Regions from separate parts of the Nesterenkonia maliinae genome, predicted to be linked through region 1. Evidence: riboswitches for the same ligand, from Rfam matches in the RefSeq annotation. Region 1 holds a riboswitch; each other region holds the start of a gene.
The links. A riboswitch is a leader RNA that binds a small molecule or an ion and turns the genes downstream of it on or off. The one in region 1 is predicted to bind S-adenosylmethionine.
Positions count from the first base shown of each region.

Region 1 (4,540 bases):
CCTTCGATCCGATCCACAAGACCGCAGCCCGAGGTCAGGCTCCCGACGCCGAGCAGAGCAGCCATGCCCAGTGAACCGCTCAATACTCGACGTCGGGAGAGTGTGGGGGAGCTGGAAGAGCTCATGCGCTGAAGTCCGTCCAGATCTCTTCGGCGTTCTCGGTGGTCATGAAGTCCTCGAAGTCGATGACCCCGCCCTGGTACTCCTCGAACCACTGCTCGACCTCTTCGGACTGGAAGGCGTCCTGCAGCGCCTGGGCCTGTTCGTCGGTGACCCCGTCGGGCCCGACGGCGACCACGCAGGTGAACGGTGTGCGCACCTCTTCGCGGCCGTCTTCGATGCTCAGCGTCGTCTCCTCGACATCGAGGTCCGCCTCCGCGATCAGCCGGACGAAGGCGAATCCGGCGTCGACGTCGGGCAGCACCTGCGCCGCGGACTGCTGGTCAGTCTCCACGAACTGGAAGTCCCGGGGATTGTCGGTGATGTCGTTCTGGGTGAGCTCGATGACGGAGACCGACTCGTCGACCTCGATCAGGCCCTCATCTGCGAGGAGCCGGAGCGCACGGCCATTGTTCGAGGGATCCACCGGCAGGTTGATCTCGGCGCCATCCGGCAGCTCCTCCAGGGAGTCATATTCCAGCGAGAAGAGTCCGGCCGGGGCGTAGTACACCGAGAACAGCGGCTCGACCTCCGTGTCGTTGGACTGGTTGAAATTGTTCAGATAGGCCAGGTGCTGGAAGTAGTTGCCCTCGAACTCACCCTGGTTGACCACCTGGTTGGGCTGCACGATGTCGGTCATATAGGTGATGTCGAGTTCGTAGCCCTGCTCCTCGAGCAGCTCCGCGGCGATCTCGGCGGGCTCCTGGAAAGGTGCGGATTCGGTGACGACGATGCTGATCGTCTCATCGTCCTCCACCAGTCCGCAGCTGGTCAGGCCAAGGGCGGCGGTGGACAGGACTGCGCCGGTCAGGATCGCGGGGCGTCGAGCGTTCATGGGTGTGAGCTGCTTTCTCTTGCTGGGCAACAAGGGGCCCAGAGGGTGTGCGGAGATGACCAGGGCGCGACGTCGGGCGCCAGCCCCGGGGTGTGGAGATCAGGTGTGGTGATGGAGCGCGGTGAGCCTGGAAGGCGGAGGACCGGCCTGCAGGAATCTGGTCAGGCTCTGCTCCTGATCAGGCGGTGATCCTGGGCCACGCGGTATGTCGGCTCAGCCGGTGCGGTGGCTCAGGCGGTGATGCGCCGGTCCGAGGCGCGGGCGACCCGCGTGCCGGTGAACTGCACCAGCGAGACCAGCAGCACCATCAGCACGATGGCCGCGATCATGGTGGGGGTCTCGTATCGGTAGTAGCCGTACCGGATGGCCAGATCCCCGATCCCGCCGCCGCCGACCAGTCCCGACATCGCCGAATAGGAGATGAAGCTGACCGTGGTGATGGTGATGGACCCGATCAGTCCGGGCTTGGCGTCGACCAGGAGCACATTGCGGATGATCTGTCCGCGGGTCGCTCCCATGGCCCGGGAGGCTTCGACCGCGCCGGAGCCCAGCTGGGTGATGTTCTGCTCGACGAGGCGCGCGAAGTACGGGATCGCATTGATGGTCAGCGGGACGATCACCGCGGCGGTGCCCACCGACGTGCCCACCACGAACCGGGTGAACGGGATGATCGCGATGAGCAGGATCAGGAAGGGGAAGGACCGGATCATGTTGACCAGTCCGGAGACGATGGCGTGGGAGCGGGGTCGCGGCGCCAGCCCGTCGGGGGCGTGGACGAAGAGCCAGATGCCCAGCGGGGTGCCGAGCAGGACTGCCACCGGGATGGCGACCGCGATCATCGCGAAGGTCTCCAACATGGCCTGGTTGATCTCGGGGAGTCGTTCGATGACGAGGTTCATCAGCGCACACCCCCTGTCGAAGCGGCGAGCGCGGTGTGCTGGGACCGGCGTGCATAGCCCGTCTGCGCGGCGTCCGGGTCCTGCGGATCAGCTGTCGACTCGTGCGCTCGGGGGCCGCTGCGGTCCAGCCGGATCCCATCGGTGAGCAGATACTTCCCGATCGAGGTGCGGGGGTTGAAACCCTCCCGGCGAAGCTCCGAGGCGGGGAACTCCTCCACCACGCGACCGTCCTCCATCACCGCGACATTGTCGGCGAGGGCCTTGATGACTTCCATCTCGTGGGTCACGATCACCACGGTGATGCCGAATTCACGGTTCACGTCAGCCAGGTACTGCAGCACGGTGGCCGTGGTGAAGGGGTCCAGCGCGGAGGTCGGTTCATCGCAGAGCAGCACCTCCGGCTTGGTGGCCAGCGCCCGGGCGATCGCCACCCGCTGCTTCTGGCCACCCGAGAGCTGTGCCGGATAGACGGAGGTCTTGTCGGTGATGTCGACGATCTCCAGCGCTTCTGCGGCCCGGCGGAGACGCTCCCGCCGGTCCCTGACCCCGGCGAACTTCAGTGAGAGCTCGACGTTCTGCGCGACGGTGAGGTTGTTGACCAGGTTGAACCCCTGGAAGATCATGCCGATCTGGTGCCGGGCCTGGCGCAGGGCCGCGTCATCCAGGCTGGTCAGCTCGGTGCCGGCGACGCTCACGGTGCCCGATGTGGGGCGTTCCAGCAGGTTGATGTTGCGTAGCAGCGTGGACTTCCCGGCGCCTGAGAACCCGATGATGCCCTGGATGCTGCCTCGCGGCACCTCAAGGCTGACGTCATCGACTGCGGTCAGCGGCTCCCTGCCGCGGGCGGCGAAGGTCGTCGAGACATGGGTAAGCGAAATCATGAGGCATGCTCCATCGGTCCTGGCGTTAGCACCCGGCCGAGGCTGTGAGGCCCTCCGGGTTGCTGCGACGTCTTCGAGCCAGATCTCTCAGTCGCTCTGGATGGTTGAGTGCCCTCACTCTAAGGGCGAACCTGGGCGAAAAGTCAAGTCGGGATATGTGTTGCGTTTTGTCTCATTGAGTGAGCGTGACATTGATCGGATTCCCCGGCTGGGCGTAGTCTGATCCGCGTACCATCCCGAGCGGCCGAGAGATCTGGCTCGTCGACGCCGCAGCAACCCAGGGAGGGACCCCTCAGATGAGGAGTCTTTTCGCCGGGTGCTACCGCCAGGATCGATGGGAGTATCCTCTGATGATTTCGCCTGCCTCCACCCTGAACGGCACCGCCGCAGTCACCCCTGCGCACACTGCCGACACCTCAGACACCTCCGAGGTCTCTGCCGCGCCCGCTGAAGCGCCGGCGAGCCGAGCGCAGTACACCTCGCTGGACGTCAAGCTCTCCGGCGTCGGCCGGGGCTTCGGCTCCCGCACCGTGCTGCGCGACGTCAGCCTGCAGATCGCCCCCGGCGAGGTGCTGGCGATCTTGGGGTCCTCCGGCTGCGGCAAGTCCACGCTGCTGCGCGCCGTCGGCGGTCTCGACACCGGAAGCACCGGTGAGATCCTGATCAACGGCTCCCCGGTGCAGCGCTATGACGAACGCACTGCGGTCGGGTTCCAGGAGCCGCGACTGCTGCCCTGGCGCTCGATCCACAAGAACGTCAGTCTGGGCCTGCCGCGCAGCCTGTCCAAGTCCGAGGGCCGCGAACGCGTCAATGAGCTCCTGGAGCTGGTCGGGCTCCATGACCGTGCGTCGCTGCGGCCCCGGGAGATCTCCGGCGGCATGGCACAGCGGGCGTCGCTGGCCCGCGCCCTGGCCCGCCGCCCCGGCGTGCTGCTGCTCGACGAGCCCTTCGGCGCCCTCGACGCACTGACCCGGCTCAAGATGCAGGACCTGCTGCTAGATCTGCATGCGCAGACCGGCACCACGGTGCTGCTGGTCACCCACGACGTGGACGAGGCGCTGCAGCTCGCAGACCGCGTGCTCCTCCTGGGCAAGGATCCGGCCGATCCCGACCCCGCCGAGGGCGCCACGATCGCTCGTCTGCTGAACGTGCCCGGTGAGCGTCCGCGCGATCGCGCCTCAGCCGAACTGGCGGCGCTGCGCGGTGAGCTCTTCTCCGGGCTCGGCGTCGACTCACACAGCCACTGACCCCACCACTGACCCCGTGGAGAGACCGCCGGGCGCAGCCCTGACCCTCCCAGCACCAGCACCGAAGCGCACCGGCCAGCTGTCCGATGCACTCTTCGCTCACCCTTCGGTCGGATCCCGGTCATCACCGGACAGCCGATCTCTTCAGAGGCATCCACCCGCTTGCACCTGACATGCACGACTCAGAACTTCCAGCACACTGTCCATCACTGAAGTACCGAAAGGCCCTCCCCCATGCCCAGCACCACCGCTTCCCGCTCCTCACGCCCCCGCCGCACCTCCGTCAAGGCGGTCTCGGCGGCCGCCGCCGTGGCGCTGCTCGCCACCGCATGCGGCGGCGACGGCGGTGAGGATGAGCAGCTCGAGACGCTGAACATCGACTTCGCCACCTACAACCCGCTGAGCCTGATCATCCTGGAGAACGGCTGGTTGGAGGAGGAGCTCGAGGAGCTCGACGTCGATGTGAAGTGGGTGCAGTCCACAGGCTCGAACGTCGCCAACGAGAACCTCCGCGCCGGC
Region 1 covers NZ_JBIMEY010000002.1:388,948-393,487, reverse strand. Annotated here, with positions in the region: gene ACHAA4_RS06315 (MetQ/NlpA family ABC transporter substrate-binding protein) at 1-125, opposite strand, end outside; gene ACHAA4_RS06310 (MetQ/NlpA family ABC transporter substrate-binding protein) at 122-994, opposite strand; gene ACHAA4_RS06305 (methionine ABC transporter permease) at 1,225-1,893, opposite strand; gene ACHAA4_RS06300 (methionine ABC transporter ATP-binding protein) at 1,893-2,774, opposite strand; SAM riboswitch class I at 2,782-2,881, opposite strand; SAM riboswitch class I at 3,003-3,115, shown strand; gene ACHAA4_RS06295 (ABC transporter ATP-binding protein) at 3,125-4,021, shown strand; gene ACHAA4_RS06290 (aliphatic sulfonate ABC transporter substrate-binding protein) at 4,256-4,540, shown strand, end outside.

Region 2 (4,540 bases), on a different contig from region 1:
GGGGCTGAGCTGGCTGTGCGTGGTCGAGGCGGGGTGGATCACCAGCGAGCGGACGTCGCCCACGTTGGCCACCAGCGAGTGCAGCTCCAGGGCGTCCACGAACGCCTGGCCCGCGCGGGCCTGCGCCTCGACGTCGTCGGCTGCTCCGCCGGCGAGCTCGAAGGCCAGCACCGCCCCGGACCCCCGGGGCAGGTACTTCTGGGCGCGCTCGAAGCAGGGGCTCGAAGGCAGACCGGAGTAGTAGACCCGCCGCACGTCCTGGTGGGCCTCGAGGTATTCGGCGACCTTCTGGGCGTTCTCGACGTGGCGCTCGATCCGCAGCGAGAGCGTCTCCAGGCCCAGGTTGATCTCGAAGGCGTTGTGCGGGGACAGCGCCGGGCCGAAGTCGCGCAGCAGCTGGACCCGGGCCTTGAGGATGAAGGAGAGGTTGACGCCGAAGATCCCCTCCGGCCCGAGATCCCGGCCGAAGACCAGCCCGTGGTAGCTCTCATCGGGGGTGGAGAAGCCGGGGAAGCGCTCCGGGTGCGCGAAGTAGTCGAAGCGCCCGGAGTCCACGATCACCCCGGCGATGGCGGTGCCGTGTCCGCCGAGGAACTTCGTCGCCGAGTGCACGACGACGTCGGCGCCGAAGTCGAAGGGACGGATCAGGTAGGGCGTGGTCAGCGTGGAGTCGATGATCAGCGGCGCCCCGAACTCGTGCGCCACCGAGGCGACGCCTTCGATGTCGAGCACGTCGCCGCGCGGGTTCGCCACCGCTTCGCCGAAGAAGGCCACCGTGTTCTCCCGGGTGGCGGCGCGCCAAGACTCCAGGTCATCGGGGTCCTCCACGAAGGAGACCTCGATGCCGAACTTCGGCAGAGTGTGCTTGAAGAGGTTCTGCGTGCCGCCGTAGAGCGTGGGCGAGGCGACGATGTGGCTGCCGGCGTGGGCGATGTTCAGCAGCGCCAGCGAGGTTGCGGCCTGTCCGGAGCCGACGGCGAGCGCCCCGACTCCACCCTCGAGGGCGGCGATCTTGTCCTCCACGGCCTGGACCGTGGGGTTGCCGATGCGGGAGTAGACGGGGGCGATCTCTTCGAGGCCGAAGCGACGCGCGGCGGCGGCGGTGTCGGGGAAGACGAAGGAGGTGGTCTGCTGGATCGGCAGCGCCCGTGCTCCGGTGACCGGGTCGGGAGCGACTCCGGCGTGGATCTGCTGGGTCTCGAACTGCCAGTTGTTCTCGTTACTCAAAAGATTCTCCGTTCAATGCGGCCCAGGACCTGGACCGGATATGAACGTCGCTGCCGGTGATAGAGCTGCCGGCGCTGAATCCTGTACGGCCCTGTCCTGAGGACTGGGGTGAAAGGGCCCGCACTGGTGTGTGGCCCGCGCTTGCCACGGTCAGTCGATGAAGCTTCTACGAAGACTGCCGCAGCCAGGTCGTCACCCGGGGCACCCCACCGCGAACTGGAGGGTTGCCGGCCAGCAAACCGGGGTTTTGCGCTGGCACTCTTGACCTAGGCATAAGTCTGCACGGCGGAATGCTTGCGTGCAAGTGCTGACTCCAGGTGGGATTCGCAGTTCGTCATGTTCCCCCCTCCCTGCTGGCAAAAAATCGTAGAGCTGTTGCTTTGTCGTAGCGCTCTATCCCTACGATCTCCCACAGCGCTACGATTTCTGCGAGCGTGGGGGGCGAGCCGGGGGTCGCGGTCTTCCCGGCCGACATTCTCGGGGAGTCCTCCGCAGGAGAGGGATACGTCCTCAACGGGGAGGACTGCGCCGAGGGCGACGACATCTGGCTCGGAGGAAGCCCCGCCCGATCGATGACCTATCGGGTCCCCGATCAATGCGATGAGGACGTCCAGCAGTGGCAGGTCCACACTGAGGGCTGATCCGCCAAAGACCTTCCGAAGCCCACGGATCTCTGCCACGGTAAGACCATGGCAGGTTCACGGAGACTCGCTGGCGCGACCGCGGCCTGGGCCGTCCTCGGAGCAACCATGATTGGTTGCACCACCGGCCTCCAGGACCCGAACGCCCCGGCGGGCGTCCCCAACTACGTCGTCGAGGACGCTTCCGGGCCCGATATGGGCCTGCAGGGACGCATCGCAGAGATCCGCGGGTGCTACTACATCCAGGGGCCTGCTCCCGAGCATGCCCTCACCCTCGCGCTCTTCCCCGCCCATGAGCTCGAAGAGGCTCCCGACGGGGCGGAGTTCACGTGGCGGGGCGTTGAATATTCCGCCGGCGATGACATCACGGTAGGCGGAGGCGGACCGGGCCCGGATATCTACGACGTCCCCGAGGAGTGCGACGACGATGCCGAGCGATGGCTGGTCACGCCCTCCACCCCCCGCCCCTGAGACCGACGACCTCTTATCCTTCAGCGCCAGAGGATGTAGCGTGGTTTCGCGAACGTGGACCCCCATCTCTTGGACACCTATTTCATGCTTCACACGACGCTTTCTGCGTTCCTCGGACTGAACCCCACGATCACCTCCTCCTGGATCGACATCGCGTGGTGGGCCATACCGGTCCTCTACGCCAGCCTCGTCATCTGGGCCGCTGTGGAGCTCGTCCGGAACAGAAGCCTGGACTTCGCACCGAAGATCGCATTCGCCTTTCTGCTGGTTCTCGCCCCGTTCATCGGCTCGATCCTGACCATCCTGCTGGTCCGGACCCACGCCACGGGCCGCACCCCGGATTCAAAAAATCGTAGAGTAGCTGCTTCGTCGTAGCGCTCTAGCTCTACGACCCGCCACAACGCTACGACTTTTCACCCCGGGGCGGGGGCGCGCCCTGACCTAGACTCATCTCCCATGAGCGCCTCCGACAACGATGTCCTGACAGCCCTGCGCAGCGCCTTCGCGCCGCATGCCCTGACCACCGACCCGGGCGAGCTCGACGCCCACGCGGTGGACAAGGGACCGCTGGAGCATTGGCAGGTACACCCGCCGCGCGCCGTCGTCTTCGCCGAATCGACCGAGGACGTGCAGAAGCTCGTGCGGCTCTCCGCCGAACACGGCTTCGCGCTGATCACCCGGGGCGCGGGAACGTCGGTCTCGGGTGGGGCCAACTCCACCGAGGGCTCCGTGGTGCTGAACCTGACCCGGATGAACCAGATTCTCGCGATGCGACCTGAGGACGAGGTCGCCGTGGTCGAACCGGGCGTGATCAACGCTGATCTGAACTCGGCCGCCGCAGAGCACGGGCTGATGTACGCGCCGGACCCAGCGAGCTACCGCATCTCCACCATCGGCGGAAACGTCGCCACCAACGCCGGCGGGCTGCGCTGCGCCAAATACGGGGTGACCCGCGACTCGGTGCTGGCCCTGGACGTGGTGCTCGCCGACGGAACCCTGATCCACACCGGCCAGGCCACCTTCAAAGGCGTCGCCGGCTACGACCTGACCAGCCTGTTCGTCGGGTCCGAAGGGACGCTGGGCATCGTCGTCGGAGTCACCGTACGGCTGCGCCATCTGAGCGAGCACATCGAGACCATCGCCGCGTTCTTCGACGAGCTGACCACGGCCGCGCAGGGCGTGCTGGAGATCGGCAAGGCCCGGGTACAGCCGTCGATCACCGAGCTGCTGGACCGTAACACGATGCTCGCCCTGGACCAGGCCCAGGGCTCCGACCTTGCCCGACGCGGCAACACGCTGCTGCTGATCCAGACCGACGGGCACGGCGCCGCCATCGAGGCGGAGATCATCCGCGAGGTGCTGCGCGGACTCGGCGCCACGGTGAGCGACCCCGGCTCCACCGAGTCCGAGCGGCTGATCGAGCTGCGCCGGCACGCCCGCGGCGACGGCATCGCCACCGAGGTGCGCGTGGGCGAGGACGTCGCGGTCCCGCGCTCACGGCTGGTGGACTACATCCGCGCGATCGAGGACCTCGCCGAGGAGCATCAGGTCCAGCTCAAGGTGGTCGCGCACGCCGGAGACGGCAACCTGCACCCCACCTTCAGCGTCCCCAGCTCCGAGTTGAGTCCAGAGACCAGTCCCGAGCCGCAGGCCGACGACGACGCCGCTTCTCCCGCACAGCCCGAGGGCACCTCGGTGACAGTTGATGCCAGTGCGGACGGCGCTGCGGCCTCGGCGATGTCGCGGCTGCATGCGGCGCTGGACGGCTCGGTCCGGCTCGCGCTTGAGATGGGCGGGACCATCACCGGAGAGCACGGGATCGGCACCTACAAGCTGCGCTGGCTGGACTGGGAACAGTCTGCGGAGGTCATCGCGCTGCAGCGCCGGATCAAGGACGTGTTCGATCCGGAGTACCGGCTCAATCCTGGGCGGGCGATCCTGTAGCCGCACGGGCCGGACCGAGAAGGACCGCGCGGGCCGCCGCGTCGGCATCTGCCAGGGACCGGGCGGAGGAATCAACGGTGCCACCGGCCTCGGCCGCGATCGCGGTGCCCCACTGGACCGAGCTCAGCTGCAGACCCAGCACGTAGATCTCCTCCGGTTCGGCGCGGTCCATCGGGATCAGCCGGTGCGGGAGAGTGGTCACGTCGAAGCCCTTGCCTGCTCGCGGCGCCCCGGAGGCGTCCACGAGTTCGCGTGGC
Region 2 covers NZ_JBIMEY010000005.1:80,384-84,923, reverse strand. Annotated here, with positions in the region: gene ACHAA4_RS10445 (O-acetylhomoserine aminocarboxypropyltransferase/cysteine synthase family protein) at 1-1,227, opposite strand, end outside; SAM riboswitch class IV at 1,360-1,494, opposite strand; gene ACHAA4_RS10440 (hypothetical protein) at 1,662-1,868, shown strand; gene ACHAA4_RS10435 (hypothetical protein) at 1,977-2,339, shown strand; gene ACHAA4_RS10430 (hypothetical protein) at 2,424-2,714, shown strand; gene ACHAA4_RS10425 (FAD-binding oxidoreductase) at 2,796-4,283, shown strand; gene ACHAA4_RS10420 (FAD/NAD(P)-binding protein) at 4,258-4,540, opposite strand, start outside.
Region 2: linked by a shared signal. The riboswitch ahead of ACHAA4_RS10445 (O-acetylhomoserine aminocarboxypropyltransferase/cysteine synthase family protein) and the one ahead of ACHAA4_RS06300 (methionine ABC transporter ATP-binding protein) in region 1 are both predicted to bind S-adenosylmethionine.

Region 3 (4,540 bases), on a different contig from region 1:
CCCGGTCCTGCTCGGCCACGCTCAGTCGAGGCAGGACATCGACGACCGTGACGTCGAGCGCGCGAGCCACCTCGTTGCGTGCCGCGATGGTCTCCACGAAGTGATATCCGGTCTCCAGGAACAGCACGTCCACGCTGGGAAGCTGGTCGGCGACCAGGGCCGGCAGGACCGAGTCCTGCATGGAGCAGGCCACCGCGACCTCACGCGGGGAGAAGTTCTCGGCCACCCAGGCGATGACGTCCTCGGCGCGGGCCTCCCAGCCCAGCGCCTCCGCCCCGGATGTGGCGAGGGCGCGGGCCGCGTCAGTCCTGGATGTGAGGTCGGTGCTGGATGTGGGGTCGGTGCTGGTGATGCTGGTGCTCGGCGTCGACTCCGTCATGAGATGGCCTCTTTCCGGGGTTCCTCGAGCTGCGGCTCTGGTTCCTCCAGCTGCAGATGGTCCTCGTCCACCCGGTGGGCCCAGGCTGCGAAGGTCTCATTGGAGCTGTCCCGGGTGCGCAGGTAGCGACGGATCAGCGCCTCGGTGTAGTCGACCAGCCCCTCCACGGTGACCTTCAGGCCGCGGACCGTCCGTCCGAGCCCGGGATCCTCCCGATCGGAGGAGGCCAGCCCACCGCCGAGGTGGACCTGGAAACCCGGTGTCTTCTCGCCGTCGGGGTCGGGCAGCAGCTGTCCCTTCAGCCCGATGTCGGCGGTCTGGATGCGGGCGCAGGAGTTCGGGCATCCGTTGATGTGCAGGGTGAGCCGCTCGGGAAGCTGGTCGGCCACGTCCGCGAGCCGGATCTCCAGCGCGGAGATCGTCTTCTGGGCGGTGGTCTTGGTCTCCACGATCGCCAGCTTGCAGAACTCGATGCCGGTGCAGGCCATCGTGGATCGGCGGAAGACCGTGGGATCGGGGTCGAGTCCCAGGTCGCTCAGCCCGGCCTTGACCGTGGCCAGGTTCTGCTCGGGCACGTCGAGCACCACGAGCTTCTGGTGCGGGGTGGTGCGCAGCCGGAGGGACCCGTTGGCCTCCAGCAGCTCGGCCAGCTTCACCAGCAGCTCCCCGTTGACCCGGCCGACGACGGGAGCGGCGCCGATGTAGTAGCGACCGTCCTTCTGCCGGTGGACGCCCACGTGGTCCCCCGGTCGGCTCGGCGCGGGAGCAGGCAGCCCGTCCCGGAGCCTGTGGCCCAGGTACTCGTCCTCGACGACCTGCCGGAACTTCTCCGGTCCCCAGTCGTTGAGCAGGAACTTCAGTCTCGCCTTCTGCCGCAGCCGCCGGTAGCCGTAGTCGCGGAAGACCTGGGTCACCGCGTGCCACACATCCGGCGCCTCGTCCTCGGTGGTGAAGACCCCGAGGCGTTCGGCCAGCCTGGGGTTGGTGGAGAGTCCCCCGCCGACCCAGACGTCGTAGCCCGGGCCGTGTTCGGGGTGGACGACGCCCACCAGGCCGAAGTCGTTGATCTCATGGACCACGTCCTGGCTGGGGTGTCCGGTGATCGCGGTCTTGTACTTGCGCGGGAGGTTCGAGAGCGTGGAGTCCCCGATGTAGCGGAGGGCGATCTCAGCGATCACCGGCGTGGGGTCGATGATCTCCTCCGCGCAGATGCCGGCCACGGGAGAACCCAAGATCACCCGCGGAACGTCTCCGCAGGCCTCCGTGGTGCCCAGGTCCACGGATTCGAGACGGCGCCAGATCTCCGGGACGTCCTCGACCCGCACCCAGTGCAGCTGGATGTTCTGCCGGTCGGTCAGATCCGCGGTGTTGCGGGCGAAGTCCACGGCGATCTGACCGACCACGCGCAGCTGCTCGGTGGTCAGTGCGCCGCCGTCGATCCGGACCCGGAGCATGAAGTACTTGTCGTCGACCTCCTCCGGGGGCAGCGAGTTGTGCGCACCGGCCGGGACGCCGGGGCGTCGCTGGGTGTAGAGGCCCCACCAGCGGAAGCGGCCGCGCAGATCATCAGAGTGGATCGAGTCGAAGCCCTCCTTGGAGTAGACCTGTTCGATCCGCTCGCGGACGTTCAGGCCGTCATCGGCCTGCTTGAGCTCCTCGTTGTGGTTCAGCGGGTCCTTGCCGTCGATCTTCCACTGGCCGTTGGGTCGTGGGGATGAACGGTCGGGCCGCCTACTGGCGGTGGACGTGGTAGCTGTATCGGTCGACAAAATGCCTCCATCGTTCCCGGCGTGAGCACCCGGCGTGTGCATGTAAGTTCCGGGTTGCTGCGGCGTCGTTGAGCCAGGTCTCTCAGCCGCTCTGGATGGTTGGTCGCCCTCGTGCGGTGCGATAGGTCCACACTAAAATACAATGCTGAACTTATCAATTATGTGTGTCATTAAAGTTCACGTTGCGATGCACTGTGGATCGCATGATCCCCATCATGGACCCACTGGCCGAACCCTCCGGGGAAGAGCACCGGGTCGAAGCCTGCCGCGCTGAGCGCGAGCACCGCATGCGTGGAGTGAACTCCGGAGGCGCAGTAACAGTAGACGGGGCTTCCGGGCTCGACCCCGAGCTCCAGGTAGCGCTGCCGCAGCTGGGCAGCCGGAAGGAGCCGCCCCCGGTTGTCGACGTTCCCTGAGACCGGGGCGTTCAGCGCCCCCGGGATGTGGCCGTCACCGGCGAAGCGCTGGACGGAGCGGGCGTCGGTCAGCTGCGCCTCGGGTTCGAGGGCCGCGATCTGATCCAGGTCGGCGGTCTTCATCCCCCCGAACCTGATCGCCGTCTCCGTGGCCTCGGGCAGCTCGAAGCCCTCGGCGAGTGCATGCCCGGCCTGGGCCCAGGCGCGCAGCGAGCCGTCGAGCACCCGCACATCGGTCAGGCCCGCATGACGCAGCAGCCACCAGGCGCGCGCCGACGAGAAGTTCTTCACGTCGTCATAGACCACCACGGTGTCCTGGGGTCCGATGCCCCAGCGGCGCACCGACTCCTGAAACGCGGCAAGGTCGGGAAGCGGATGCGGGCCCTCTGCTGCGCGCCGGTCCGGGGCGCTGAGCTCGTACTCCAGGTCGACGAACACGGCCCCCGGGATGTGCCCGGCCAGGTATTCGGGAAGGCCCTCCGGGCGGTCTTGACGCCATCGAACGTCGAGCAGGGTCAGCGGCGCACCGGTGCGCTGGAGGGCACGGAGCTCCTCCACGGTGATGCTGACCTCCCGCGAGGCGGGCGCGCCGGTCATGGCGCCCCCTGCAGCTCGGCCACGGAGGTTGGCACGGACGCGGAGGTCGGCACGGGGACGGCCTGGAGATACCGGTCCAGCACGAGGTCGACCAGCTGAGCCGGAGCCGTCGGCCGACCGGGAGCCAGCAGCGGCTCGGTGGTCAGGTCGGCGCCGGTCGATTCGAGCAGGGTCTGGAAGTACCCCGGGGCCAGCAGGTAGCTCGCCACCACCACGCGCTGCCTGGGATGCTCTGCGCGGGCCTGGGCCACGGCCGCGGCGACGCTGGGCTGCGCGAAGGAGAGGTAGGACTCGTGGACCGTGACTCCGAGGTGGTGGGCGAGCATCGCGGCGGCGGCTTCACAGTCGCGGACCGCGGAGGCGTCCGAAGAGCCTGCCGCGCCGAGGATGATGATGTCCCGGTCGGGATCGGCGCCGATCTCCCCCAGTCGGTGGGCGAGCAACTCGGTGAGTCGATCGTCGGGTCCGAGCGCGCGGCACAGCGCGGCCGGTCGGGTGAGGTTCTGCATCGCCTCGCGCAGATCCACGTTGACGTGGAACCCGGTGGAGAGCAGCAGCGGCACGATGGTCGCCCCCATGCCCGCAGGAAGGCTGTCCAGGGTGGTGTCGACATCGGGCTGCTGCACGTCGACGTGGCCGAGCCGCACGGTGGGCCGGGTCGCCGGTGGGATCTTGGGCGCAGTCTCGGGTGACGCTGGGGCGTGGAGCCGGTGGGCGACGTCGTCGATGAGCTGACGCATCACCGCCTGGCCGCGCTTCGAGGAGGTGCCGTGCGATATGCCTACGAGCGCTGCTGTCTGTGTTCGCATAGGTGCACAGTAGTGGTCGGCCCAAGAAGATGCATCAATATGAACATTGATATGAACGTTTGTTTCCTAGAGTGCCGGTCGGCGCGCAGCGAGAGCGGTGAGAGCGGCGGGGCGGCTAGCCCCGGCCCTCGGCGAATCCGGTGAAGCGCTGCGCCACTGCGGCTCCCTCGTCGGCCTCGGTGGTGACCACCATGATCGTGTCGTCTCCGGCGATGCAGCCCAGGATCTCCGGGAGCCCGGCGTGGTCCACCGCGCTGGCGAGGAACTGTGCCGCCCCTGGAGGTGTGCGCAGGATGACCAGGTTCGCGCTGGGCTCGGCGGAGACCAGCAGGTCCTTGCACAGCGCGATCAGTCGCGCCGTCGTAGTCGCGTCGGTCTGATCGGCCTGCAGCTCACGGTCGTGTCCGTCGGAGGGCACCGCGTAGATCAGCGCACCCTGCGTCCCGCGCACACGAGCGGCGCCGATCTCCACCAGATCCCGGGAGAGCGTCCCCTGGGTGACGGTGACGCCGGCGTCGGCGAGGCGTTCGGCCAGCTCGGCCTGGGAGCGGACCTGGGAGCGCGAGATCA
Region 3 covers NZ_JBIMEY010000007.1:184,378-188,917, reverse strand. Annotated here, with positions in the region: gene ACHAA4_RS12805 (phosphoadenylyl-sulfate reductase) at 1-379, opposite strand, end outside; gene ACHAA4_RS12800 (nitrite/sulfite reductase) at 376-2,148, opposite strand; SAM riboswitch class I at 2,153-2,250, opposite strand; gene ACHAA4_RS12795 (sulfurtransferase) at 2,319-3,161, opposite strand; gene ACHAA4_RS12790 (sirohydrochlorin chelatase) at 3,158-3,970, opposite strand; gene ACHAA4_RS12785 (arginine repressor) at 4,086-4,540, opposite strand, start outside.
Region 3: linked by a shared signal. The riboswitch ahead of ACHAA4_RS12800 (nitrite/sulfite reductase) and the one ahead of ACHAA4_RS06300 (methionine ABC transporter ATP-binding protein) in region 1 are both predicted to bind S-adenosylmethionine.